DNA from 2 places in the Paenibacillus sp. lzh-N1 genome. Region 1 is predicted to be linked to the other one. Evidence: predicted binding sites of a transcription regulator. Region 1 holds the regulator's gene; the other holds the start of a gene.

Region 1 (11,325 bases):
AGAACGATGGGGAGGAAATTGTTGTTCCAGAGCATTGTCCAGCTTGTGGATTTCCGTTGCAGCAGCGAGGCGCCCATTTATTTTGTGACAATAAGCTAGGTTGTAAACCACAAATTGTGGCCCGCATTTCCCATTTTGCATCACGTGATGCCATGGACATTGAGACGTTCAGTGACAAAACAGCTATCCAACTGCATGATGAATTGGGAGTTCGTGAACCTGCGGATCTGTATACACTGCAATATGATGATCTTGTGAAGCTGGAGCGGTTTGGTGAGAAAAAGGCCAATAACCTCTTGGTGGCACTTGAAAAGAGTAAGGAGAGAGATTTGGCCTCTTTCCTTTATGCTCTGGGCATACCGAATACCGGTAAAGCGACGACACGCATGCTGGCTGAACACTATCGTGATTTGCACAAGACGATGTCCGCTACGGTGGATGAACTGATAGAACTGCCGGATGTAGGTGGGATTGTAGCTGAAAGCATTGTTGCATTCTTTGCCGATCCATTTACTCAAGCAGGGATTGAAAAGATGCTGTCTCTAGGAGTAAAAGCTCAGGCCCCCGAAGCTCCACAGGTGAAAAAGACAGACAGCTTTTTCAGTGGGAAAACGGTTGTGCTTACAGGTACCTTGCATCAGCTTACGCGTGATGAAGCTGCATCAAGGTTGGAGGCGCTGGGAGCCAAAGTTGCCGGATCTGTATCGAAAAAGACGGATCTAGTCATAGCTGGTGAAAAGGCTGGGAGCAAGCTGGCTAAGGCACAACAGCTCGGAATCGACACCATAGAAGATGAGGATGAATTCATCAGACTGTTAGAACAAGAATAATAGTTTTTGTAATGAGGGCAGTCATTCCGTTCCAGAGCGGAGTGGCTGCCTTATTATCTGTTATGTAGTAAAGAACAAGAGTATAAAAAAGTGCTTGCTAAATAACTTTAGACATGATATATTATTAGACGTTGCTTTGAGAATAGCATTTCTTGAAGCGAGGTTGTTGAAAAGATAATCAAAAAAAGATTTGACAAGTAAGTAACTAACATGATATGATCTAATTCCTGACTCGTTAAACAAACGAAGACAGACAAGTTCTTTGAAAACTGAACAAATGGATGATGAATAAAGATTACTTCTTTTATAAAGAAGAATCGCTAGCTTTAAAAATGAGCTAATCGCTCTTTCTATAACCAACTTCGGTTGGTCTTTAATGGAGAGTTTGATCCTGGCTCAGGACGAACGCTGGCGGCGTGCCTAATACATGCAAGTCGAGCGAGGTTATTTAGAAGCTTGCTTCTAAATAACCTAGCGGCGGACGGGTGAGTAACACGTAGGCAACCTGCCCACAAGACAGGGATAACTACCGGAAACGGTAGCTAATACCCGATACATCCTTTTCCTGCATGGGAGAAGGAGGAAAGGCGGAGCAATCTGTCACTTGTGGATGGGCCTGCGGCGCATTAGCTAGTTGGTGGGGTAAAGGCCTACCAAGGCGACGATGCGTAGCCGACCTGAGAGGGTGATCGGCCACACTGGGACTGAGACACGGCCCAGACTCCTACGGGAGGCAGCAGTAGGGAATCTTCCGCAATGGGCGAAAGCCTGACGGAGCAACGCCGCGTGAGTGATGAAGGTTTTCGGATCGTAAAGCTCTGTTGCCAGGGAAGAACGTCTTGTAGAGTAACTGCTACAAGAGTGACGGTACCTGAGAAGAAAGCCCCGGCTAACTACGTGCCAGCAGCCGCGGTAATACGTAGGGGGCAAGCGTTGTCCGGAATTATTGGGCGTAAAGCGCGCGCAGGCGGCTCTTTAAGTCTGGTGTTTAATCCCGAGGCTCAACTTCGGGTCGCACTGGAAACTGGAGAGCTTGAGTGCAGAAGAGGAGAGTGGAATTCCACGTGTAGCGGTGAAATGCGTAGAGATGTGGAGGAACACCAGTGGCGAAGGCGACTCTCTGGGCTGTAACTGACGCTGAGGCGCGAAAGCGTGGGGAGCAAACAGGATTAGATACCCTGGTAGTCCACGCCGTAAACGATGAATGCTAGGTGTTAGGGGTTTCGATACCCTTGGTGCCGAAGTTAACACATTAAGCATTCCGCCTGGGGAGTACGGTCGCAAGACTGAAACTCAAAGGAATTGACGGGGACCCGCACAAGCAGTGGAGTATGTGGTTTAATTCGAAGCAACGCGAAGAACCTTACCAGGTCTTGACATCCCTCTGACCGGTCTAGAGATAGACCTTTCCTTCGGGACAGAGGAGACAGGTGGTGCATGGTTGTCGTCAGCTCGTGTCGTGAGATGTTGGGTTAAGTCCCGCAACGAGCGCAACCCTTATGCTTAGTTGCCAGCAGGTCAAGCTGGGCACTCTAAGCAGACTGCCGGTGACAAACCGGAGGAAGGTGGGGATGACGTCAAATCATCATGCCCCTTATGACCTGGGCTACACACGTACTACAATGGCCGGTACAACGGGAAGCGAAGGAGCGATCTGGAGCCAATCCTAGAAAAGCCGGTCTCAGTTCGGATTGTAGGCTGCAACTCGCCTACATGAAGTCGGAATTGCTAGTAATCGCGGATCAGCATGCCGCGGTGAATACGTTCCCGGGTCTTGTACACACCGCCCGTCACACCACGAGAGTTTACAACACCCGAAGTCGGTGAGGTAACCGCAAGGAGCCAGCCGCCGAAGGTGGGGTAGATGATTGGGGTGAAGTCGTAACAAGGTAGCCGTATCGGAAGGTGCGGCTGGATCACCTCCTTTCTATGGAGAATCGTTTCCTGCAATGGAAACATTCAAATATGAAGCAGAGCTTCAACAGTTCATCATTCCATTTGTTCAGTTTTGATGGAACTTGTGAGGGGCCATAGCTCAGCTGGGAGAGCGCCTGCCTTGCACGCAGGAGGTCAGCGGTTCGATCCCGCTTGGCTCCACCAATTACAATTTCATCTATAATTGTTTGAAGATCATTAACTCTTCAGGAGTTAATTGATAATCACACAGCTTTGCACCTTGAAAACTGGATACCGAAACGAAATTGCGTTTTAGAATATTCCTTTAAGCTGATCTTGTGTAAACAAGTGAAATAAAGGTAGCATATCGTATTTACATTGTAGATACTAGGTTAAGCTACAAAGAGCACACGGAGGATGCCTAGGCGCCAGGAGCCGACGAAGGACGTGGCGAACAACGATAAGGCCTCGGGGAGCTGTAAGCAAGCTTTGATCCGGGGATGTCCGAATGGGGAAACCCGGCTGTCTTCATCGACAGTCACTACTCACTGAATTCATAGGTGAGTGAGAGGCAGACCAGGGGAACTGAAACATCTAAGTACCCTGAGGAAGAGAAAACAATAGTGATTCCGTCAGTAGCGGCGAGCGAACGCGGATTAGCCCAAACCAAGGAGCTTGCTCCTTGGGGTTGTGGGACGTCTCACATGGAGTTACAAAGGAATCGGTTAGATGAAGAGGTCTGGAAAGGCCCGCCAGAGAAGGTAAAAGCCCTGTAATTCAAAACTTGTTCCCTCCGAGACGGATCCCGAGTAGTGCGGGGCACGTGAAACCCCGTATGAATCCGGCAGGACCATCTGCCAAGGCTAAATACTCCCTGGCGACCGATAGTGAAGCAGTACCGTGAGGGAAAGGTGAAAAGCACCCCGGAAGGGGAGTGAAATAGATCCTGAAACCGTGTGCTTACAAGAAGTCAGAGCCCGATCGATGGGTGATGGCGTGCCTTTTGTAGAATGAACCGGCGAGTTACGTTCCCGTGCAAGGTTAAGGTGAAGAGCTGAAGCCGCAGCGAAAGCGAGTCTGAATAGGGCGAATGAGTACGTGGACGTAGACCCGAAACCGGGTGATCTACCCCTGTCCAGGGTGAAGGTGCGGTAACACGCACTGGAGGCCCGAACCCACGCATGTTGAAAAATGCGGGGATGAGGTGGGGGTAGCGGAGAAATTCCAATCGAACCCGGAGATAGCTGGTTCTCCCCGAAATAGCTTTAGGGCTAGCCTCGGAAAGAAGAATCGTGGAGGTAGAGCACTGATTGGGTGCGGGGCCCGCAAGGGTTACCAAGCTCAGTCAAACTCCGAATGCCATAGATTTAGTTCCGGGAGTCAGACAGTGAGTGCTAAGATCCATTGTCGAAAGGGAAACAGCCCAGACCATCAGCTAAGGTCCCCAAGTGTGTGTTAAGTGGGAAAGGATGTGGAGTTGCACAGACAACCAGGATGTTGGCTTAGAAGCAGCCACCATTGAAAGAGTGCGTAATAGCTCACTGGTCGAGTGACTCTGCGCCGAAAATGTAACGGGGCTAAACACACCACCGAAGCTATGGCTTGATGCATTTGCATCAGGGGTAGGGGAGCGTTGAATGCGGGTTGAAGGTGTACCGGAAGGAGCGCTGGACTGCATTCAAGTGAGAATGCCGGTATGAGTAACGAAAAGATCTGTGAGAATCAGATCCGCCGAAAGCCTAAGGGTTCCTGAGGAAGGTTCGTCCGCTCAGGGTAAGTCGGGACCTAAGGCGAGGCCGATAGGCGTAGTCGAAGGACAACAGGTCGAAATTCCTGTACCACCGTAATCCGTGATGAGCGATGGGGTGACGCAGTAGGGTAGTGACGCGGACTGATGGATGTCCGTCTAAGCAGTGAGGCTGATGTGTAGGCAAATCCGCACATCGTAAGGCTGGGCTGTGATGGGGAGCGAAAATTATAGTAGCGAAGGTCATGATCTCAGACTGCCAAGAAAAGCCTCTAGCCAGGAGAAGGTGCCCGTACCGCAAACCGACACAGGTAGGCGAGAAGAGAATTCTAAGGCGCGCGGAAGAACTCTCGTTAAGGAACTCGGCAAAATGACCCCGTAACTTCGGGAGAAGGGGTGCCTCGGTAGGGTGAATAGCCCGAGGGGGCCGCAGTGAAAAGGCCCAAGCGACTGTTTAGCAAAAACACAGGTCTGTGCGAAGCCGCAAGGCGAAGTATACGGGCTGACGCCTGCCCGGTGCTGGAAGGTTAAGGGGAGTGGTAAGCTCGCAAGAGCGAAGCTATGAACCGAAGCCCCAGTAAACGGCGGCCGTAACTATAACGGTCCTAAGGTAGCGAAATTCCTTGTCAGGTAAATTCTGACCCGCACGAATGGCGTAACGACTTGGGCGCTGTCTCAACGAGAGATCCGGTGAAATTTTAATACCTGTGAAGATGCAGGTTACCCGCGACAAGACGGAAAGACCCCATGGAGCTTTACTGCAGCTTGATATTGAATTTGGGTACGATCTGTACAGGATAGGTGGGAGCCGTTGAACCTTGAGCGCCAGCTTGAGAGGAGGCATCCTTGGGATACCACCCTGATCGTATCTAGGTTCTAACTTGGTACCGTGATCCGGTGCGAGGACAGTGTCAGGTGGGCAGTTTGACTGGGGCGGTCGCCTCCTAAAGAGTAACGGAGGCGCCCCAAGGTTCCCTCAGAATGGTTGGAAATCATTCGAAGAGTGCAAAGGCAGAAGGGAGCTTGACTGCGAGACCTACAAGTCGAGCAGGGACGAAAGTCGGGCTTAGTGATCCGGTGGTACCGCATGGAAGGGCCATCGCTCAACGGATAAAAGCTACCCTGGGGATAACAGGCTTATCTCCCCCAAGAGTCCACATCGACGGGGAGGTTTGGCACCTCGATGTCGGCTCATCGCATCCTGGGGCTGAAGTAGGTCCCAAGGGTTGGGCTGTTCGCCCATTAAAGCGGTACGCGAGCTGGGTTCAGAACGTCGTGAGACAGTTCGGTCCCTATCTGTCGTGGGCGTAGGAAATTTGAGAGGAGCTGTCCTTAGTACGAGAGGACCGGGATGGACGTACCGCTGGTGTACCAGTTGTTCCGCCAGGAGCACCGCTGGGTAGCTATGTACGGAAGGGATAAGCGCTGAAAGCATCTAAGCGTGAAGCCCCCCTCAAGATGAGATTTCCCAATTAGTAAGACCCCTTGAAGACGACGAGGTAGATAGGTTGGGGGTGGAAGTGCAGTAATGCATGGAGCTGACCAATACTAATCGGTCGAGGGCTTATCCTAAAGATAAGACGCAAGGAAGTTTCGGATCCAGTTTTCAGGGTATAAGTTCAGTATATCGTCAGCTCAAGTAGCTGAAGTTACACGGACAAACACACAGCATTTGGCGATGCTGATTCCTGAAAAAGAATTTACGGTGTAAATTCATGTTTGGTGGCGATAGCGGAGGGGTTCCACACGTACCCATCCCGAACACGACCGTTAAGCCCTCCAGCGCCGATGGTACTTGGACCGCAGGGTCCTGGGAGAGTAGGACGCCGCCAAGCAAAAGTGAAAAAGGATGATAACCTTAGCAGGTTATCATCCTTTTTTTTATGTATTTTGTGGATGGACACCTGCTTCTAAGGTTGACAGAGAGAAGATGCTTTGCGACACTCTAAGTGCGTATTTTTTTAAAAGGTCCAAGTATACGAGCGAGGTGACGAAGTTATGAAGATCAGGCAATTACAACGTGAGGAATTTGAAGCAGCTATTGAATTATCCCAGTATGCTTTTCAGTTTACAATGCCCCCGGAGGATCTGGAGAAAGCTAAGAAGAAATTCAAACCAGAACAAACATGGGGAATCTTCGACGGGCACGAATTGAATGCTAAACTGACTTTGCTGCCGCTACAAGTATACATACATGGTCAGGTTTTTGATATGGGGGGCATTGCTGGTGTGGCAACGTGGCCGGAAAAGCGTCGCGGGGGTATGGTTTCACGTTTGTTGACGCATGCGCTTGAAGAGATGAAGACTGCAGGACAAAGCCTTTCTTTTCTGCATCCATTCTCATTTGCCTTTTATCGTAAATTTGGATGGGAAACATATACGGAGTACAAAAAGTACGTCATTCCAATTGATAAATTCCCTGCTAAACTTAAAACAGAAGGTATAGTCAAACGGGATATCAAAAATATTTCAGAATTGGACCAAGTGTATCAATCGTATGCTTCACGTTACAATGGTATGCTGGTACGAGATAAGGAATGGTGGCAGGAACGGATTTTAAATGAAAATTATCGAACTGTAGTATATTACACGGATGCAGGCGATCCTCAGGGATATGCACTATACAAAATAGAAGATAAACAGTTAAATTGTGATGAGTTGGTATATGAAAATGAGACGGCACGTCGGGCTTTGTGGACTTATTTTGCAAATCATGACTCAATGATAACCCAAGGTAAATTTATTTACGTTCCAGCAGATGACAACCTGCCCTTTTTACTCGATGATCCGCGAATTCAACAGGAAACGGTGCCTTATTTTATGGGGCGTATTGTGGATGCAGTTGCTTTTGTAGAGAGATACCCTTTTGAGCAGATTGGAGAAGAAACAAGTTTGACCTTACATCTGACAGATCGGTATGCCCCTTGGAATGAAGGAGTATGGAGATTAACAATTACTACGGAGGGGCAAGGACATCTGGCAAGAGTGGATACAAGCAATTTATCTGACAACGCCTTAGCAGCTGACTTGAAACTGGGAATTCAGTCATTAACAACTTTAATGCTCGGCTACCAGCAAGCTGATAACCTGTCTAATTGGGGGCGTATTGAAGGAAGCAGTAAGTCTGTGGCTGCACTTAAACGTGTAATACCAATAAAACAAACATTCTTATTGGATTTTTTCTGATAAAGGTCCAATTGGTTCTTCTTAATGTCCAACTTTTTTTTAACCAAATAGGATGTGGTTTATCATAATTACTCAAAGCTCTTTCCATAATGGGAAGAGTTTTTTGTAATATGGTATAAAACATAATTAGATTGCGAAAAATGGTATTGACCCCTTGGCAAAAATGAAATTTGTGCTATAATACGAATATAGTCAAAGAAAGTCAAAGTCAATTGGAATCAGTGTGATTCCACAAAAGTATTATGTTGTTGGATTGGCCGTATATAACAATTTGACAGCAAAAAAGTAAAAAATAACGACCTGATTTGCGTATAGTTAGGAGCTGCTTCTTATGGACAGAAGAGAAGTGTATGATTTATCGCAAATAAAGGTCACACTAGAAACAAAACGGTACAATTCCAATGGATGTAGAACAGGCAATAGCCTGAATACAGCTTAGATTCGTGACTATACCGTTTGGTTAAGTTCAATATACGGCGGACTCTGTGGAGCGTGAAATGTACTTGAATACTTGCGTTTCCGTTAGTGGAGGATGATGAAATGCGCAATGTTTCCGACATTATTGAACAATATTTGAAGAGCATGCTGTTGGAAAGTCCCCAAGGCTTAGTGGAGATTCAGCGCAATGATCTGGCTGACCGCTTTTCCTGCGTACCGTCGCAAATTAATTATGTAATTAGTACCCGGTTTACGCTGGAAAAAGGTTATGTGGTGGAAAGTAAACGCGGTGGTGGAGGCTACATTCGAATTCAGCGAATTCAATTACCTGCACAACATGCGATCCATACACACCTTCATCAGAGCATCGGGGAGGAAATTAGCCAATCGGCAGCAGAAGGATTGATTTATCAGTTAGAGGAAGCTCATTTTTTAAGCAAAAGGGAAGCTGGTCTAATGAAGGCTGCTTTATCAAGAGATACATTATTGCTAAAGCTTCCCTATCGTGACCAACTGCGAGCAAGATTGCTTAAGGCTATGCTGATCTCGTTGCTGGCGGCCAAATAGCTAGTATCCACTAACCAGTGAATAGAGATTTGCAATTCAGATGTAGGGATTTGTAAAAATCCTGACGTTGAAGGAGGTGCTTTTATGCTGTGCCAAGAATGTAATATGCGGCCGGCAACTTTGCATTTCACCAAAATTGTGAATGGCGAAAAGACAGAGTTTCATATTTGTGAGACATGTGCGAAGGAAAAAGGGGAGATGATCCCTGGAACACCTAATGGCTTTTCGATTCATAGCTTGTTGTCGGGGATGTTGGATTTTGACTCCAGCACAAAGAGCCAGTCTTCAGGTCACACTGTTCCCCAAAATCTGCAATGCAAGGATTGCGGTATGACTTATACACAGTTTAGTAAGCTAGGACGTTTTGGATGTCCATCATGCTATCAATATTTTGATAGTCGTCTGGACCCTCTGTTCAAGCGTGTGCATGGTAGTACGAGTCATGTTGGGAAAGTTCCGGTCCGTACTGGAGGCCGATTAAAGGTTAAACGGCAAATTGATGATTTAAAAAAAGAGATGCAACAACACATTGTACAGGAAGAATTCGAATCAGCTGCTGAGCTTAGGGATCAAATCAGAAAGCTTGAAAAAGAAATGACTGAAGAGTAAAGTTTGTGAAGAGTAGGAGGGAATGCGTGATGCCCAATATCCGATTTACGGAAAAGCCGCTAAGTGATTGGATGCGTGGTGATGCTGCGGATTCGGAGATTGTCATTAGCAGCCGGGTAAGAATTGCGCGTAACTTGCAGCATTTGCCTTTTCCCATGCTTGCTACCAATCAGCAGTCGGAAGAAGTGCTTCAACGCTTAACGGATATCCTTCAGTATGATGATTTGCGTCGTTTTGGTACTTTTCATACCTTGAAAATATCCGAGTTGGATGAGATCGACAAGCAGGTACTGGTTGAGAAGCACTTAATTAGTCCTAATTTGGCGAACGAATCTCGCAACGGTGCTGTGTTGATTAGTGATGATGAATCAGTTAGTGTTATGATAAATGAAGAGGATCATCTGCGTATTCAGTGCTTATATCCGGGATGTCAGGTGAGAGAAGCCTGGGAACGCGCTATGGTCATTGATGATGCATTTGAAGCTCATGTTGATTATGCATTTGATGATCGGAGGGGGTTTCTGACCAGTTGTCCGACGAATGTCGGCACAGGTATGCGAGCTTCGGTGATGATGCATTTGCCCGCATTAGTTATGACTCATCAAATCAATCGTATATTGTCCGCTGTTTCACAGGTAGGTCTTACGGTTCGCGGCATTTATGGTGAAGGCAGTGAAGCAGTTGGAAATTTGTTTCAGGTATCTAATCAGATTACCCTGGGACAAACCGAAGCGGAAATTATCGAGAATCTGCATGGCGTGGTGCTGCAAATTATAGAGCACGAACGTTCTGCCAGAGAACGATTGATGAATGAATCCATGCTGCGGATTACAGATCGGGTGATGCGTTCATTCGGTATTTTGTCATATGCAGCAGTTTTGGATTCCAAGGAGGCTGCACAGCGGCTGTCCGATGTACGTCTCGGTGTAGATTTAGGGATTTTGGAGCGTCCTTCCATTGCAGCGATGAATGAGCTTAATGTGATGACGCAACCTGGCTTTCTGCAAAAAAGCTTTGGGGATAAAATGAATACCGGTGAGCGCGATATGTACCGGGCGAAGCTGATCCGGCAAAAATTAGGCACAACCCTTTAATATATAGAATGATCTGAAATACACATTGTGGAGGTGCAGGATATATGATGTTTGGAAGATTTACGGAACGTGCACAGAAAGTGCTTGCCTTGGCCCAGGAAGAAGCTGTTCGATTGGGACACAACAACATTGGCACAGAGCACATTTTGCTAGGACTCATTCGTGAAGGCGAAGGAATAGCAGCGAAAGCCTTAATCGGTTTAGGGCTGGGACTGGAGAAAATCCAGGATGAAGTGGAAACACTGATTGGACGCGGTCAAGAGCAACCGACGAACATTGCCTATACTCCACGTGCCAAAAAAGTCATTGAGCTGTCTATGGATGAAGCACGTAAATTGGGTCATACCTATGTAGGTACCGAGCATATTTTGCTAGGTCTTATTCGTGAAGGTGAAGGCGTGGCAGCACGTGTTCTGAACAACCTGGGTATCAGTTTGAACAAAGCGCGTCAGCAAGTGCTTCAATTGCTCGGCAGCAGCGAGGCAGTTTCCAGCCATCACGGTGCTCCAGCTAATGTCAGCACGCCAACCCTGGACAGTCTGGCACGCGATCTGACAGCTTCTGCGAAGGAAAATAACCTGGACCCCGTTATTGGGCGCAGCAAGGAAATTGAGCGCGTTATTCAAGTGCTCAGCCGCCGTACAAAGAACAATCCTGTTTTGATTGGTGAACCTGGGGTAGGTAAAACAGCGATTGCCGAAGGATTGGCACAAAAAATCATAGCGAATGAGATTCCTGAAACCTTGCGCGACAAACGCGTAATGACACTCGATATGGGCTCTGTAGTAGCAGGTACTAAGTATCGTGGTGAATTTGAGGATCGCTTGAAGAAGATTATGGACGAGATTCGTCAAGCCGGAAATATCGTACTGTTCATTGATGAGCTGCATACGCTGATTGGTGCTGGTGGAGCGGAAGGCGCAATTGATGCGTCCAACATCCTGAAACCTGCTCTGGC
Region 2 (11,325 bases), 890 kb from region 1:
ATATGAGTGGCGGAACAGAGATACAGTCGGGTCAAGTAACGGTGAAAGTCCAAGTGTCTGCCCAATATGAGATGAACTAGTATAGACCATTAAGCGGAGCCGCAAGCGCCTGCAACATTGCAGGATGACTTGTTGGCTTCTTTTGTCTATTGAAACCATTTTGTAATGAGTCTGTCATAGCTAATGGCTGTTAGGTGTACAGATTGAAATCAGGGAGTGTACAGATTGTAAACTACATACAATAGGGTATAGATATAATAAGAAAAGTGATCAAAACACATAGATTATACAGATTTGCAATAGGAGGAATACTTACGATGAACAAACATACAAAAAAATGGGGCTCAGCATTGCTGGCAGCGGGAATTTTAGCAGGGGTTGCGGTTATTCCCGTTTCCTATATTGGGGCAGCATCGACCAAACAGCAGCAAGCGACAACACAGCAACCAGGGATCGCCATCCAATGGAATGGTAAAACGTTGGCCGCTAAAGGTATTCAAGTGAACGGGAACACCATGATTCCAGTGGCAGCACTGCGTGACAGCTTGGGAATTCCGGTGAGCTATGACACCAAAGAAGGGACATATACAGTGGGGAGTGGGTACAACAAGCTCTATATCGTGGTCTCCTCCTCGGATGCCTATGTCAATGTGAACGGAATCAACACGCGTAGCATGGATGCCAAAATGGTCGCCGGGAAGTTATACATCCCTATGAGTCTGCTGAAAGACTATCTGGGTATCGATGCTCAGTGGAATGCAGCTCAGAAAACCGTAACATTGAGTAAAAGCCAGCTAAATCCAATCACAATTGCATCTCAGACGCTTCCAGCTTCGAGCAATGCAAAGGTATCTTATAAGATTAAGTATCCACAAATCAGCGGCAGCCAGCTGAATCCTGAGGCTCAACAGACCATTAATAATGTGCTAAAAAAGCATGCAGAGACAGTATTGGCAGCAGGCAAAAAGATGGTGGCAGAGGGAGAGGTTACAGCAGAAAGACCGTATGATTTCGAGAATGATTTTGCAATTGCCTATAACAAGGACGGTATTCTAAGTGTGATTATGCAGGACTACTCGTATACAGGTGGCGCACACGGTATGACGGCGCGTAAAGGATACACGTTCTCGCTCGCTGATGGCAAGCTGCTGCAATTGTCTGACGTATTGAAGGCAAATCCGAACTATAAAAAGTTTTTGAATGCTGATTTGAAGAAAAAAATTGATGCGCTCCAGGCTGGCGAAGGTTTTGAAAAATTTAAAGAGTTGGCCGCAGATCAGAATTTTTATGTGACCAACAGTGGAGTAACCATCGTGTTTGATTTGTATGATTATGCTCCATACGCGTATGGAATTCCGGAGTTTACTTACTCGTTCGCTCAACTGCTGCCTCAGGGCGGAAAGCCTTTTGCGGGACAAAATCAATAATTTGGATGACCTATATTTTAAAAAAATAGCAAATCAAAAAGGCTGCCTACTGGATACGAATATCCGAGGCAGCCTTTTTGATTTACCAGCTATCCGAGGTAAATAAGTTTTCTTATACACCTTCTGGAGAGGAGCTAGTTAACACTTTATCAATAATACCGTATTCTTTGGCATCATCAGCGGACATGAAATAGTCACGGTCTGTGTCTTTTTCGATGCGTTCCAGTGGTTGACCTGTGCGATCTGCGAGAATGCGGTTCAATTTGTCACGCATTTTCAGAATGCGACGGGCGCGAATTTCGATATCCGTTGCCTGTCCTTGTGCACCACCCAGTGGTTGGTGAATCATAATTTCACTGTTTGGCAAGGCAAAACGTTTGCCTTTGGCACCTGCATTCAGCAAGAAAGCACCCATGGAAGCAGCCATACCTACACAAATGGTAGATACGTCAGGTTTAATGTATTGCATCGTATCGAAAATGGCCATACCAGCTGTGATGGAACCGCCAGGACTGTTAATATACAAGTGAATGTCTTTTTCAGGATCTTCAGCAGCCAAAAACAGCATTTGTGCAATAATTGAGTTGGCTACAACGTCATTGACGTCCGAGCCCAACAAAATAATGCGATCCTTCAACAGTCTGGAATAAATGTCATAGGCGCGTTCGCCGCGGTTACTTTGTTCTACTACCATAGGAACATAGCTCACGTCAAAAAACCTCCCTTAAATATCGTTAGTGGATTTGGTGGATATGCCGATTACACATCCCTATTTATAAACTGTTACCGTATTAACCACATGATAAACAATTTCAAACAAAAAGTCAAAGAAAGTCAAACTATTGATTAAAAAAAGAGCGCTCAGCGCTCTTTTTGGTTAAAAACATTATATGGAACATTTAGCCGATCATATAAAACGACGCGCCCGCGAGGAATCGAACCTCGATCTCAGGCTCCGGAGGCCTACGTCATATCCGTTGGACCACGGGCGCACAGATGAACATTACAAGCAACTAACTAATTAATTGGAAACAAAGATGATTATATGATATACGGCATTGAATTGCAAGCTTTTATTACGTGCGCATATTCACATAAAAAGTTGAGAAATATAGGTTCAGATAGACTTGCATGTGAAGCAAATATTGGGTAAGATATACGTGGGACTTAAAAAGTTATCCCGGGACATTTTAAGACCAGTTAGAGATATAGCATAGAGACAGAACTTAGAAGTGTGCGGGAGTGGAAAGCATGCGAAAGATATTAGAAATACAGAAGCAGCTTCTGCCCGACCTCATGGATGTTTTGAAAAAAAGGTACACGATCCTGCATCAGATTATGCTGTCCGAAGTTATTGGACGCAGAACACTGGCAGCTTCACTGGATATGACCGAGCGCGTACTGCGCGCTGAGACTGATCTCCTTAAAGCGCAAGGGCTAATTGAGATTGAGAGTGTGGGCATGAAGGTGAGCAAAGCAGGACTGGATCTGCTGGAACAGCTGGAGCCGATTGCGAACAACTTGTTCGGCCTGTCCCAATTGGAGGATCAGATTCGTCAAGCCTACGGTTTGAGGAAGGTGGTTGTCGTTCCAGGGGATTCGGATGCTTCACCGTTAGCGAAGCAGGAACTGGGCCGTGCTGGCGCAAAGGCGCTGCTGAGTGTTATGGATGACGAGGACGTGGTCGCTGTAACAGGTGGCACGACGATTGCAGATGTGGCGGAACAACTGACATTACCTGCTAACGGCCCGCTTAAAGGCGGATGGTTTGTACCGGCACGCGGGGGTTTGGGAGAGAGCATGGAAATGCAGGCAAATACAATTGCCTCCACGATGGCTCGCAAGGTCGGCGCTCAATACCGTCTGCTCCATGTACCGGATTTGCTCAGCAATCATGCTTACAACTCCTTGCTTGAGGATACGAATATTCAGGATATATTGAGCCTGATTCGAGAAAGTCGTATTATCATTCACGGGATAGGCAACGCCATAGCAATGGCCCACAGACGCAAGCTTGACCCTGAAACCTTCGCCCAGATCAGCAATGAGGGCGCGGTCGCCGAATCGTTTGGTTATTATTTTAACGAAGACGGCGTCGTTGTTCACAGAATGCTGACGCTTGGACTCCGTTTGGAGGACATCAGGCGCACGGAGACGGTGTTAGGTGTGGCTGGAGGCAAGAGCAAGGCGGCTGCTATTCATGCGGTATTGCGTTTCGGACAGGAAGACATTCTTGTCACCGACGAAGGCGCTGCTGCCGAGATTGTAAGCCGTTATTTAAGAGATTGATAAGGTTTTTTAATTGTGTTGTCTTGACGGGCTTTCGGGTCTGTCTTGAATATATAAAACTAAACTAAACGAACTTTGGGAGGAACTCACTCATGACAGTTAAAGTTGGTATTAACGGTTTCGGACGTATTGGACGCCTTGCTTTCCGCCGTATTCAAGACGTAGAAGGTATTGAAGTAGTAGCAATTAACGACTTGACAGATTCCAAAATGCTGGCACATCTGTTGAAATATGATACAACACAAGGTACTTTCCAAGGGGAAGTAGAAGTACATGACGGTTTCTTCAAAGTAAACGGTAAAGAAGTTAAAGTTTTGGCTAACCGTAACCCTGAAGAATTGCCTTGGGGAGACCTGGGTGTAGACATCGTTCTGGAATGCACAGGTTTCTTCACAACTAAAGAAGCTGCTGAGAAACATTTGAAAGGCGGCGCTAAAAAGGTTGTTATCTCCGCTCCAGCTACTGGCGACATGAAAACTGTCGTTTACAACGTAAACCATGAAATTCTGGACGGATCTGAAACTGTAATTTCCGGTGCTTCTTGCACAACTAACTGCCTGGCTCCTATGGCTAAAACATTGCAAGACAAATTTGGTATCGTTGAAGGCTTGATGACTACAATTCACGCTTACACTGGCGACCAAAACACTTTGGATGCTCCACATGCTAAAGGTGACTTCCGTCGTGCTCGCGCAGCAGCTGAAAACATCATCCCTAACACTACTGGTGCTGCTAAAGCAATCGGTCTGGTTATCCCTGAGCTGAAAGGTAAATTGGATGGCGCAGCTCAACGTGTTCCAGTACCAACAGGTTCCCTGACTGAGCTGGTAACAGTTCTGGAGAAAAACGTAACTGCTGAAGAAATCAACGCAGCGATGAAAGAAGCTTCCGATCCTGAAACTTACGGATACACTGAAGATCAAATCGTTTCTTCTGACATCAAAGGTCTGACTTTCGGATCCCTGTTTGATGCAACTCAAACTAAAGTTCTGACTGTTGGCGACAAACAACTGGTTAAAACTGTAGCTTGGTACGACAACGAAATGTCCTACACTGCACAATTGATCCGTACTTTGGAATACTTCGCTAAATTGGCTAAATAAGAATTTCCTTATCGAGCAACATCATAGAGCGGAAACAGGTGTTATTGTTTCCGCTCTTTATATATCAAAATGTGCCTTAAATTCCTGTTTCGTAAAATTATAAGGGTGCGGAGGAATATGGAGATGAACAAAAAGAGCGTACGTGATATAGAACTGAATGGAAAACGGGTGTTTGTTCGTGTAGATTTTAACGTTCCGGTTGAAGATGGTAAAATTACAGATGACAAGCGTATTCGCGAAACCTTGCCAACCATTAACTACCTGATTGAAAAAGGTGCAAAAGTTATTTTGGCGAGTCACTTTGGACGTCCAAAGGGTCAAGTCGTTGAATCCATGCGTCTGACTGCTGCTGGTGTACGTTTGTCCGAACTGCTGAAAAAGCCAGTTGTTAAAGTGGACGAAGCAGTTGGTGAAGCTGTTAAAGCGAAAGTGGCTGAACTGCAAAACGGCGATGTGCTATTGCTTGAAAATGTACGCTTCTACCCAGGAGAAGAGAAAAATGATCCTGAACTGGCTAAGCAATTTGCTGAACTGGCTGACATTTTCGTGAATGATGCTTTTGGTGCAGCACACCGTGCTCATGCTTCTACAGAAGGTATCGCGCATTTCCTTCCGGCTGTTTCCGGCTTGCTGATGGAAAAAGAGTTGTCTGTTATTGGTAAAGCTTTGTCGAATCCAGATCGTCCTTTTACAGCCATTATTGGTGGTTCCAAAGTAAAAGACAAAATCGACGTAATCGACAACCTGCTGAACATTGCAGATAACGTAATTATTGGCGGCGGTTTGACTTATACATTCTTCAAAGCTCAAGGTCATGAAGTGGGTCAATCTTTGCTGGATGAATCCAAACTGGACGTAGCTCTTGGATTTATTGAAAAAGCGAAGAAGCTTGGCAAAAACTTCTACCTTCCTGTGGATATCGTTATCTCTGACGATTTCAGTGCTACAGCGAACACAAACATCGTGGATATCGACGGCATTCCTGCAGATTGGGAAGGCGTGGATATCGGACCGAAAACTCGTAAAATCTATGCAGATGTTATCAAGAACTCCAAATTGGTTGTTTGGAATGGACCAATGGGTGTATTTGAAATCGAGCCTTTCGCTGGCGGTACTCGTGAAGTAGCAGAAGCATGCGCCACAACAGATGCATACACCATCATTGGTGGCGGTGACTCTGCGGCAGCAGCTGAAAAATTCCACTTGGCTGACAAAATGGATCACATTTCCACTGGTGGCGGCGCATCCCTGGAATTCATGGAAGGCAAAGCACTTCCGGGTGTTGTTGCACTTAACGATAAATAATCAAACGCATTACGCTTAATAAAGGCTTTAGGGCACCTAATAGTTAGGAGTTGAAACCATTGAGAACACCGATTATCGCGGGTAACTGGAAGATGTTCAAAACCGTACCAGAAGCTAAAACCTTCATCGAAGAGATCAAAGGTAAAGCAGAGGTTGCAGGAGTGGAGAGCGTTATATGTGCTCCATTTACAAATCTTCCTGCTCTGGTTGAAGCAGTAAAAGGCACATCTATTAAAATCGGCGCACAAAACCTGCACTTTGCAGAAGATGGCGCATTTACAGGTGAAATCAGCGGCGGAATGCTTAAAGATCTGGGCGTAGACTACGTTGTGATCGGACACTCCGAGCGTCGTGAGTATTTCAACGAAACAGACGAAACGGTGAACAAAAAGGTTCATGCAGCATTCCGTCATGGCCTGACACCAATTGTATGTGTAGGCGAAAAGCTGGAAGACCGTGAAGCAGGTCAAACCAAAGAAGTTGTAAAAGTGCAAACTGTAGCAGCTTTTGCTGGTCTGGCTAAAGATCAAGCAGCACAAGTCGTAGTTGCTTATGAGCCAATCTGGGCCATCGGAACAGGCAAATCCTCTACTTCGCAGGATGCGAATGAAGTGATTTCCTACATCCGTAGTCTGATTAAAGAGCTGTATGATGAAAATACAGCAAATGCTGTACGTATTCAGTACGGTGGTAGTGTAAAACCTGAAAATGTTACTGAGTACCTGGGTCAAAGCGATATCGACGGCGCGCTCGTGGGCGGTGCCAGTCTTCAACCGGCGTCGTACATCGCGCTTGTTGAGGGGGCGAAGTAAGATGACAGCACCAAAACCGGTAGCTTTAATTATTATGGACGGATTCGGACTGCGTGACACTGTGGAAGGCAATGCGGTTGCACAGGCTAACAAACCGAATTACGACCGGTATTTAAAACAGTATCCACATACCACGTTGACGGCTTCTGGTGAAGCGGTGGGTCTGCCGGAAGGACAAATGGGTAACTCCGAAGTAGGTCACTTGAACATCGGCGCAGGTCGAATTGTATATCAAGATTTGACTCGTATTTCGAAGTCCATCCGTGAAGGCGAGTTCTTCGACAATGAAACATTGGTTAAAGCCGTGCAACATGCGAAGAAGAACAACACTAAACTTCACCTGTACGGACTTCTGTCCGACGGTGGTGTGCATAGCCATATCAGCCATCTGTTCGCTATGCTGGATCTGGCTAAAAAAGAAGGATTAACTGAAGTGTACATTCATGCTTTCATGGATGGACGTGACGTTATGCCTGATAGCGGCGTAGGCTTTATGCAACAACTGGTCGCTAAAATTCAGGAAGTGGGCATTGGCCAAATTGCAACCGTACAAGGGCGCTATTATGCAATGGACCGCGACAAACGTTGGGAACGTGTTGAGAAGTCTTACCGTGCAATCGTATACGGTGAAGGTCCTCAATACACCGATCCACTCGAAGCATTGAAGGAATCGTATGAAAAGTCAGTGTTCGATGAATTCGTGGAACCAACTGTTATTGTGAAGGCTGATGGAAGCCCTGTAGGGCTGGTCGAAAGCAATGACTCTGTCGTATTCCTGAATTTCCGTCCTGACCGTGCGATTCAATTGTCTCAAGTATTTACCAATGAAGATTTCCGTGGTTTTGACCGTGGGCCAAAATGGCCTAAGGATCTGCACTTTGTTTGCCTGACCTTGTTCAGTGAAACGGTTGGAGGCTTTGTTGCCTATGAACCGAAAAACCTGGACAACACGTTTGGCGAGGTGCTGGTACAAAACAACAAAAAGCAATTGCGTATTGCTGAGACAGAAAAGTATCCGCACGTTACTTTCTTTTTCAGTGGCGGACGCGATGTGGAGCTTCCTGGCGAAACTCGTATTTTGATCAATTCGCCTAAAGTGGCTACATATGATCTGCAGCCTGAAATGAGTGCGTATGAAGTAGCGGATGCTGCTGTTAAGGAAATCGAAGCTGACAAGCATGATGCGATTATCCTGAACTTTGCCAATCCGGATATGGTTGGACACTCCGGTATGCTGGAACCAACAATTAAGGCAGTAGAGACGACGGATGAATGTGTTGGACGTGTTGTAGATGCAGTTAAAGCCAAAGGTGGCGTGGTAATTATCATCGCTGACCATGGTAACGCGGATATGGAAATTGATGAGCAGGGACGTCCGTTCACAGCTCACACAACGAATCCGGTTCCGTTCATTTTGACTGACGAAAATATCGTTCTGCGTGAGCATGGAATTCTGGCTGACGTAGCTCCAACGCTTCTGGATTTGATGCAACTTCCGCAACCTGCGGAAATGACAGGAAAATCTATGATTGCATCCCGCAAGTAAGCTTGATTTAATAAGTATAGGCTTGACCAATAAATTATGAATTACAAAGGAGATTAAGTACAAATGACTATTATTTCTGACGTGTACGCTCGCGAAGTCCTCGACTCCCGTGGTAACCCTACGGTTGAAGTTGAAGTATATCTGGAATCCGGTGCGATTGGTCGCGCTATCGTTCCTTCTGGTGCATCCACAGGCGCTCACGAAGCTGTAGAGCTTCGCGATAACGACAAATCCCGTTACCTGGGTAAAGGCGTTCTGCAAGCTGTTAAAAACGTGAACGAAATTATTGCTCCTGAAGTAATCGGCTTGGATGCTGTGAACCAAGTAGAAATCGATACATTGATGATCAAATTGGACGGTACTCCAAACAAAGGTAAACTGGGTGCGAATGCAATTCTGGCTGTATCCATGGCTGTAGCTCGCGCTGCTGCTGAAGCTCTGGGCTTGCCACTGTACACTTACCTGGGCGGATTCAACGCTAAACAATTGCCAGTACCAATGATGAACATCGTTAACGGTGGTGCTCATGCCGACAACAACGTTGACGTACAAGAATTCATGGTTCTGCCTGTAGGCGCTCCTACATTCAAAGAAGCTCTGCGTGTTGGCGCAGAAATCTTCCACAACCTGAAATCCGTACTGAATTCCAAAGGCTTGAACACAGCTGTTGGTGATGAAGGTGGTTTTGCTCCTAACTTCAAATCCAACGAAGAAGCTCTGTCCACTATTATCGAAGCGATCGAAAAAGCTGGTTACAAACCAGGCGTTGACGTATTCCTCGGTATGGACGTTGCTTCCACTGAGTTCTTCAAAGATGGAAAATACACTTTGGAAGGCGAAGGCAAATCCTTCACTTCTGCTGAGTTCGTTGATCTGCTTGCTTCTTGGGTTGATAAATACCCAATCATCACTATTGAAGATGGTTGCTCCGAAGATGACTGGGAAGGTTGGAAATTGCTCACTGAAAAACTGGGCAACAAAATCCAATTGGTTGGTGACGACCTGTTCGTAACTAACACAGAGCGTCTGGCTAAAGGTATCGATGAAAACATCGGTAACTCTATCCTGATCAAAGTAAACCAAATCGGTACGCTGACTGAAACATTCGATGCTATCGAATTGGCTAAACGTGCAGGATACACAGCTGTAATCTCTCACCGTTCCGGTGAATCCGAAGACAGCACAATCGCTGATATCGCTGTTGCAACAAATGCAGGCCAAATCAAAACTGGTGCTCCTTCCCGTACTGACCGTATTGCGAAGTACAACCAATTGCTCCGCATTGAGGATCAACTGGGTGAACTGGCTCAATACCACGGCCTGAAATCTTTCTACAACCTGAAGAAATAATATTGCCAAAAATGCTGGTGGCGCCTCGGGTCTATGATTTATCATAGGGTCAGGACGCTCGAAGCTTTTGCGCATGAATAAAACAGATCTGCTCGTGATATGCAAGCAGGTCTGTTTTTTTATAAATAATGATCTACAGAAGCTTAATGGCTAAGTGTCTTGCTGTAGCTGTTGTTATCTACTGGAAGCTGTGGTAGAATGAAAATAGTGTTTTGCGTTAATTTCCGGCTATTTAAAGCATGATATGTGCATGTTTTCATAAAAGAGGCTGTGTTGTTTTGCAAAACAGATGTATAAGCTCAGGAGGTGGGATTTTTCATGGAAATCTTTTTGAAAGTGCTGCTCGTTGTGTTCTCGATTGCTGTTATTGCGGTTGTGTTACTGCAAAAGGGGAAAAGCGCAGGTTTGTCCGGTGCCATCTCTGGCGGTGCTGAGCATCTGTTCGGCAAGACCAAAGCTCGCGGTATGGATTTGATTTTACAACGCGTAACTGCTGTTTTGGGTGCATGTTTTATGATCGTTTCCGTTTTGGTTGCATTTTTCGCAAAATAAGATAAATATACACCTTAAGCCTTCGTTTCACGGGAAACGGGGGCTTTTTTGGATTTTGGACAGGCAGGGATGCCGTCGATTAAATTCGTGTATACTAGGGTATGAGTATATAAAGAGCCTTGTATCAGGAACAAGGAACAGCGGATTTATTACTGAAAATTAAAGGTCACCCGAGGTGGACAAAATTATGATAACAGAGCAACAACTACTTGATTTCATGCGCGAGACCGCATACAAGCCTATGACATACCAGGAGCTGGAGCAACATTTTGACATTAAGGATGCAGAAGAGTTTCGTGAATTTCTTAAGCTCTTGAACGCATTGGAGGAAGACGGGAAAATTCTGCTGACCCGCACGAACCGTTATGGTGTTCCAGAACGGATGGATTTGCAGCGCGGGCGTTTGCAGGCCCATGCCAAGGGCTTTGCTTTTTTGATTCCAGAGGACCGGGAGCACCCGGATGTATACATTCATGCTAACGACTTAAAGAGCGCGATGAATGGAGATACAGTGCTGGTAAGAGTGACGTCAAAGGGACCTGCGGGTGGCCGATTAGAAGGCGAAGTTGTGCGGATTGTGAAGCGCGCAGTGCTTCAGGTAGTCGGTGTGTTTCAGAGCCACGAAGCATACGGTTTTGTTTTGCCGGATGATAAACGTATTAACCGGGACATTTTCATTCCTAAGGACAGCTTTAACGGAGCTGTAAACGGACAAAAGGTCGTCGTGCGTATTGTGAGCTATCCGGAAGGACGTGCAGCAGCAGAAGGCGAAGTGCTGGAGGTGCTGGGTCATAAGGATGATCCGGGCGTCGACATCTTGTCCGTTATTCGCAAGCATCAGCTCCCAGAAGCTTTTCCGGATGAAGTGATGGCGGAAGCGGATCAGGCTCCTGATGCGATTACGGAAGAAGAGATTATACGTCAGGGACGGCGTGATTTGC

Evidence for each region. The regulator CtsR, encoded in region 1, represses protease genes until heat stress. The targets are predictions, from matches to a motif close to ATGGTCAATAAAGGTCAAACA.
Region 2: the regulator CtsR is predicted to act here: its motif matches at 2,248-2,268, upstream of clpP (ATP-dependent Clp endopeptidase proteolytic subunit ClpP).

The regions. Positions count from the first base shown of each region.
Region 1 is NZ_CP025696.1:2,376,572-2,387,896, forward strand. Features, by position in the region: gene ligA (NAD-dependent DNA ligase LigA) at 1-830, shown strand, start outside; rRNA gene C0638_RS10715 (16S ribosomal RNA) at 1,204-2,757, shown strand; tRNA gene C0638_RS10720 (tRNA-Ala) at 2,855-2,930, shown strand; rRNA gene C0638_RS10725 (23S ribosomal RNA) at 3,117-6,045, shown strand; rRNA gene rrf (5S ribosomal RNA) at 6,192-6,308, shown strand; gene C0638_RS10735 (GNAT family N-acetyltransferase) at 6,472-7,659, shown strand; gene C0638_RS10740 (CtsR family transcriptional regulator) at 8,200-8,664, shown strand; gene C0638_RS10745 (protein-arginine kinase activator protein McsA) at 8,749-9,273, shown strand; gene C0638_RS10750 (protein-arginine kinase McsB) at 9,303-10,367, shown strand; gene clpC (ATP-dependent protease ATP-binding subunit ClpC) at 10,412-11,325, shown strand, end outside.
Region 2 is NZ_CP025696.1:1,491,086-1,502,410, reverse strand. Features, by position in the region: gene C0638_RS06800 (SIMPL domain-containing protein) at 1-80, shown strand, start outside; gene C0638_RS06795 (PdaC/SigV domain-containing protein) at 318-1,427, shown strand; gene clpP (ATP-dependent Clp endopeptidase proteolytic subunit ClpP) at 1,540-2,136, opposite strand; tRNA gene C0638_RS06785 (tRNA-Arg) at 2,348-2,419, opposite strand; gene C0638_RS06780 (sugar-binding transcriptional regulator) at 2,679-3,716, shown strand; gene gap (type I glyceraldehyde-3-phosphate dehydrogenase) at 3,809-4,819, shown strand; gene C0638_RS06770 (phosphoglycerate kinase) at 4,943-6,124, shown strand; gene tpiA (triose-phosphate isomerase) at 6,184-6,936, shown strand; gene gpmI (2,3-bisphosphoglycerate-independent phosphoglycerate mutase) at 6,938-8,482, shown strand; gene eno (phosphopyruvate hydratase) at 8,546-9,832, shown strand; gene secG (preprotein translocase subunit SecG) at 10,151-10,384, shown strand; gene rnr (ribonuclease R) at 10,572-11,325, shown strand, end outside.